DNA from 2 places in the Rhizobium sp. CECT 9324 genome. Region 1 is predicted to be linked to the other one. Evidence: riboswitches for the same ligand, from Rfam matches in the RefSeq annotation. Region 1 holds a riboswitch; the other holds the start of a gene.
What was found. A riboswitch is a leader RNA that binds a small molecule or an ion and turns the genes downstream of it on or off. The one in region 1 is predicted to bind cobalamin.
Positions count from the first base shown of each region.

Region 1 (3,239 bases):
CGGACTGACGCTGCTTGACACCATCCAGAATGGTCAGGGTTCCGTGCGGCTGATGGAAGATGCTGCGACCCAGCACGAGGAAGCCGTTCTGTCGAACATCTCGTTCATGGAGGCCGTTCACGCACGCTCCTATTCATCGATCTTCTCGACGCTATGCTCGACACCCGACGTCGATGACGCCTATCGCTGGTCGGAAGAGAATGAGTTCCTGCAGCGAAAATCGGCGCTGATCATGGAGCAATATGCCTCGGGTGATCCGCTCAAGAAAAAGGTGGCTTCGGTCTTTCTCGAAAGTTTCCTGTTCTATTCCGGCTTCTACCTGCCAATGTACTGGTCGAGCCGCGCCAAGCTCACCAACACCGCCGACATGATCCGCCTCATCATCCGCGACGAGGCGGTGCACGGCTACTATATCGGTTACAAGTTCCAGCGCGCCGTCGAGCGCCTACCCGAAGCGAAACGGCAGAGTATTAAAGACTTCGCTTTCGATCCGCTGCTCGAGCTATACGACAACGAGGCCAAGTACACGGAGGCGCTTTATGACGCCGTCGGCCTGACGGAAGACGTCAAGAAGTTCCTGCACTACAACGGTAACAAGGCGCTGATGAACCTTGGCTACGAGGCGCTGTTCCCCCCGGAAGCCTGCAATGTCAATCCGGCGATCCTGTCTGCCCTCTCGCCGAATGCCGACGAGAACCATGATTTCTTCTCCGGCTCGGGGTCTTCCTACGTCATTGGCAAAGCGGTAGCGACCGAAGACGAAGATTGGGATTTCTGAATAGGCAGGATGTCGTCGCGCACGCCAGACATGTCGCATTCCCAAGCGCGGCGAAGTCACAGCCGTGATCTTTTAGACCTCGCTCACGGTGCCGCCGCGACAGAATTCGTGGCGGATAATTTGGGAAGCCGGCGTGATGCCGGCGCTGTCCCCGCAACGGTAACGGAACAAAAACCCGACGAATGCCACCGGTGATAACACCGCGAAGGCGTTGGGCAGCCCATAAAGACAGTTCCGAAGTCCGGAATCCAGCCCTGAGTGTTGAGCAGACCGATTGCGGCGGGCAATCGAGGGGCAATGGGCAGTGTCGCCTGACCTCTCCATTTCCGTTGTGGTCGCCATGCCCTGGAGCCGGGTTTCGTGTCTTCCAGGGAAATTCAATGACTGGACCGTGTCGCGGAGGAGCGGCGCTGTTTGGTTGCAACGATGGAGGAGATGAAAATGAGCAAGAACCGAGGCGTCGTATATCTGCGACCCGGCAAGGTCGAAGTCCGGGATATCGACGATCCGAAGCTTGAGGCCCCCGATGGCCGCCGCATCGAGCATGGCGTCATTCTCAAGGTCATTTCGACGAATATCTGCGGATCGGACCAGCATATGGTTCGTGGTCGAACGTCAGCGATGCCGGGTCTCGTCCTTGGCCACGAAATCACCGGCGAAGTCATCGAAAAAGGAATCGACGTCGAGATGCTCGAGGTCGGCGACATCGTTTCCGTACCATTCAACGTCGCATGCGGCCGCTGCCGCTGCTGCAAATCGCAGGACACCGGCGTCTGCCTCACCGTTAACCCGTCACGCGCTGGTGGCGCCTACGGTTATGTCGACATGGGCGGCTGGATCGGTGGCCAGGCGCGCTACGTCACCATTCCCTACGCCGACTTCAATCTCCTGAAATTCCCGGATCGCGATAAAGCGATGTCCAAAATTCGCGACCTCACGATGCTCTCAGACATCTTGCCGACCGGATTCCACGGCGCAGTCAAAGCGGGCGTTGGCGTGGGATCAACGGTTTATGTCGCAGGTGCCGGCCCGGTCGGTCTTGCTGCGGCTGCATCAGCACGTATCCTCGGTGCGGCAGTCGTGATGATCGGCGATTTCAACAAGGATCGTCTCGCGCACGCCGCCAAGGTCGGTTTCGAGCCCATCGACCTTTCCATGAGCGATCGTCTCGGCGACATGATTGCGCAGGTGGTCGGCACAAACGAAGTCGACAGCGCGATCGATGCGGTCGGCTTCGAAGCACGCGGCCATGCCGGCGGCGAACAGCCGGCCATCGTCCTCAACCAGATGATGGAGATCACCCGCGCCGCTGGCTCGATCGGCATTCCCGGTCTTTACGTCACCGAGGACCCTGGCGCTGTCGACGAAGCAGCCAAGCAGGGCAGCCTGTCTCTTCGCTTCGGACTTGGTTGGGCAAAGGCACAGTCGTTCCATACGGGCCAAACGCCAGTCCTGAAATATAATCGGCAGCTGATGCAGGCGATCCTGCACGACCGGCTACCGATCGCTGACATCGTCAACGCCAAGATCATACCGCTTGATGACGCCGTTCAGGGGTACGAGAGCTTCGATCAGGGGGCAGCGACAAAATACGTCCTCGATCCGCATGGTGATCTTGCAAAGGTCGCGTAGTCTATCGAAGGCAATGTCTTCGTAGTGACGCCAATGTTGAACACCCGTCATTCTGGCGGGTGTGTCTGGCCATCCAATGAAGGACCGCTTTCGTGAAGAGTTTCGGGCGCCTGCCGGCGTACGAAAGTCTTCACGACGGTGGTCTGGCTTGGGCACCTCGAAGCAAAGAGCGGACCTTGCTTCAGAATTTCACTGTAACGCCGCGCCCCAAGCGAGAGCGGTAAGCTTCATCAATCATGTTATCGCGTGAACACGGTCTTCCCCCGGGTGCGCCCTTCGATCATGTCGCGGATAGCCTCGCGGGCTTCGGTCATTGGCACCACCGCTCCGACTTCGGGCGTTATGTTGTTGCGGATGACGAATTGCATCATGGCCTTCATTTCCTCGAGTGTACCCATAATGGTTCCGCGGATGTCGATCTGTTCGACGAAGATGCGCAGCAGATCGGTCTCGGCGGTGTGGCCAGTCGTGATGCCGTTGATCACCAAAACGCCACCCCGTTTGACAGTTTTCAGGCTGTCTGCCCATGTCGCAGCACCGATATTGTCAACGACCGCGTCAACGCGGCGCGGAAGCACGTCACCATGCCGGAATATCCGGTTCGCACCAAGCCGCTCGGCGATCGCTGCGCCTTCATCATTGCGGGTCGTGACCCACACTTCGAAGCCAGCAGCCCGCCCCATCTGGATGAGCGCCGTCGACATACCACCCGAAGCCCCTTGCACGAGAAGGGTCTGGCCGGGGATCAGTCGTGATTTGGTGAAGAGAGAGCGATAAGCCGTGAGCCAGGCAGTGCCAAGCAGTGATGCATTGAGCGGGGACAGACCTT
Region 1 covers NZ_CAKKMZ010000002.1:797,611-800,849, reverse strand. Annotated here, with positions in the region: gene nrdF (class 1b ribonucleoside-diphosphate reductase subunit beta) at 1-778, shown strand, start outside; cobalamin riboswitch at 848-1,050, shown strand; gene fdhA (formaldehyde dehydrogenase, glutathione-independent) at 1,220-2,410, shown strand; gene LQ231_RS23470 (zinc-binding dehydrogenase) at 2,650-3,239, opposite strand, start outside.

Region 2 (3,239 bases), on a different contig from region 1:
CCTTTTTCATAGCCGGCTACAAGTTCATTGGCGCGCTCTTCGACGCCGAAGATCTTGCCGAGATTGACGAGATCGACAAACATGTCATTCATCGTCGGCTTGCCCTTGGCCATGATGTGAATGCAGGATTCCGTCAACTCGTAGACCTTGATCTTGAACGCATCGAGTGTCTCCGGTGTGACTTCACCGCCGACCTTCATGCCGTAATTCCAGCCGGCAAAGTAGAAATCAGCGTCAGCGTTGAGCAAGACTTCCTTCGTCGGATATTTGGGCGACAGCTCCGGCAGTTCCTTGACGCCCTCCCTGATTTTTTCGTCCAGGGTTTTCCAGCCGGAAACGCCGGTGTAGCCCACCATGTGATCCTGCAGTTTCAGCGCCAGCATCATCTCGGTCAGATTGACGTCGTTGGAAACGGCGCGACTGGGTGCCGCATCGAAGGTAACGTCGCGATTGCAACTCTTAACGGTGACCGGATAAGCGAGCGCCGAGGTGGTCAGCAAACCCGAGACGAGAATGCTGGCGGTCGCGGCGGAAAAACGTGTAAGCGACATGTGGAATCCTTTTAAATCAAGCAGTTTGAAGTGAAAACGAGAAGCGTGAAACGCTGTGGCCAGGGGTCGGATGCGCCATGGCTGAGACGCCAAATGTGGTCGAGACAGCGCCGGATGTCAGGACATCATCCGGTCTTCCAAATGCGGTCATGCGCCCCTCGCACATCAGTGCGACATGGGTGGCGAAGTCGCCCGCCAGGTTGATGTCATGCAGCGTGGTGATGATCGTGAGTTTGAGACTGCGCAACAGGTTGAGGATCTCGAGCTGGTGGCGGATATCGAGATGATTCGTCGGCTCATCGAGAATGATGATCTCGGGTTTCTGGGTCAGCGCGCGGGCAACCAGAACACGCTGCTTTTCCCCGCCCGACAGCGTGGAGAACTGGCGCATGGCGAGATGCGCCAGGTTCAGGTGCTCAAGGGCATGGGCAACTTCGCGGCGATCCTCATCCGTCCAGCCGGTCAGACCCTCGCGCCAGGGAATGCGCCCCATCATCACCACATCACGGACACTGAATGGGAAATCCGCCGGCATTTCCTGCAGGACCACGGCGATTCGGCGCGCAACCTGTCGCGATCCGATTTGCCAAATGTCCTCTCCTCCGACTTCGACCCTGCCTTCGCGCGGAACAACACCGCGGTAAAGGCAACGCAGGAGCGACGTCTTGCCGGCACCATTGGGGCCGATGATCGCGAGCCGCTCGCCTGCGTTCAGCTCGAAATTCACCCCGCGCACCAGGAGGAGGTCCGGCTTCGGACCCCAGCCGAGATCGGACACCCGTATCGACGTGCCATTCGCATCACAGCTCATGGGAGGCTCTCCCACGGTTCGGGCTCATTGGAGACGCTCCGAGGATTGTTCCGAAATCAGCACGGAGGCCGGGATGCGGGCGAGTATCTTGCCGCCAAGACCGCGCGGACGTTCTGCTTCGCGGGTCATGCCATCGGGGCGCTCGCCGTAGAGCTTGGCAAATGTGACCAGCGCCTCGATGTCCGCGTCGGGCTCGATGTCACCAAAGAGATAGGTGGCCTTCCCGCTTGCCTGGAACGCGATGGTGCAGGGTCTCTTGCAGCCCGCCATGCATACGGTGCCCTCAACCGCAAAGTCGCGATTGTCCGAGGCCCCGATCTTTGACAGGCAGGCGTTAAGGTGATCGAGAAGCTGAAGTCCGGGGCGGCACGCCGTCCCCGTGATTCGGCAGTCCGTGCAAACGGTTACCGTGTGTCGTTTCGCATGTGCCATGATTGTCCTCCGTCGGTATCTCCGGAGGCAATATGGCAATATTGTAAAAGCGCGCGGAAGCGCTGCCTTCAAGCCAGATCTTTTCCATCGGAACACCCCGTCCGTTGCGGTTTCTCTTCGACGACGGCAGGTCTCCTGGCTCGCGGATATCTGCTGTCCATCTGCCTTCCCGCGATCACGATCGCAGTGGCCTGGCGCTTTCACGCCACGAGGATGGACGGCAATCCGCTTACAGTTGCGGGGGCAGCCACGGTCTTGGTCCCTTGTTGGGTATTCCGCACCGTGTTCCCTATTAATCCCCTTGGAGTCATCCAATTGGGGAACCGTCAGCCATATGTTTAGGGCTTGTCGGGTCTTCCGGTCAAGCCTGCTCATGCCTCATCCACTCGCCGATATTTGGTAATGTAATATCGTAACATTAAAGATCTCCGATTCGAATGTCCAGTGCAATTTTACCGCTCAGGACACGCTGGCGCACCCTGTGGAGATGTGAGGAGACGCCTCGGTCATTTGACAGTCAGAGCGAAAATTGGCAGCACTGGTTTCGAAAGGGTGGGCCAATCTTGATGGCAAAGCGACCAGAAGGCCAAACGCGGCTCGATGATGCGGCAAGAGCAGGCTGGCTCTATTATGTCGCCGGTCGGACCCAGGACGAGATTGCGGTTGCGATGGGCATTTCGCGGCAAAGCGCCCAGAGGCTCGTGTCGCTGTCGGTTGCCGAAAAGCTGATCAAGGTGCGGCTCGACCATCCGATTGCCGCCTGTCTCGAACTCGGCGAAGCTGTCAAAGACAAATACGGCCTCAAGCATGTCGAAATCGTCCCCAGCGACCCGGCCTCCGAATCGGCCACCGTTGGCGTGGCCGAGGCTGGCGCCGCGGAACTGGAACGATGGCTGAAGCAGCCCGACCCCTTGGTCATTGCCATGGGAACGGGACGCACTTTGCGCGCCATGGTCGATCAACTCTCGCCGATGGAATGTCCGCAGCATAAAATTGTGTCGCTGACCGGCAATATCAGCCCGGACGGCTCGGCTGCCTATTTCAACGTCATCTTTTCGATGGCGGATGCGGTCAAGGCGCGGCATTTTCCCATGCCTCTGCCCGTCATCGTGTCGTCACGCGAGGAGCGGGATCTTCTGCACCGCCAGCCGCTGGTCGCTCCCACGATCGAGCTTGGCAAATCCTCCGACGCCGCATTCGTCGGCATCGGCGAGATGACACTCAATGCCCCGCTTCTGCTCGATGGTTTCCTGCAGCAAGACGAGATGGAGGCGCTGCTGACGGCGGGCGCGACCGGTGAGATCTGCGGCTGGATCTTTGGTCCCGATGGCCGCCTGCTCGATGATCCGGTCAATGATCGGGTGGCAAGTCTCGCCATACCTTCGCGCGAAACATCGACCGTGATCGGCATGGCCCGCGGTCAGCGCAAACATGCCGCCATTCGA
Region 2 covers NZ_CAKKMZ010000001.1:566,397-569,635, reverse strand. Annotated here, with positions in the region: gene LQ231_RS02620 (ABC transporter substrate-binding protein) at 1-551, opposite strand, end outside; gene LQ231_RS02615 (ABC transporter ATP-binding protein) at 568-1,362, opposite strand; gene LQ231_RS02610 (DUF1636 domain-containing protein) at 1,387-1,794, opposite strand; cobalamin riboswitch at 1,902-2,137, opposite strand; gene LQ231_RS02605 (sugar-binding transcriptional regulator) at 2,361-3,239, shown strand, end outside.
Region 2: linked by a shared signal. The riboswitch ahead of LQ231_RS02610 (DUF1636 domain-containing protein) and the one ahead of fdhA (formaldehyde dehydrogenase, glutathione-independent) in region 1 are both predicted to bind cobalamin.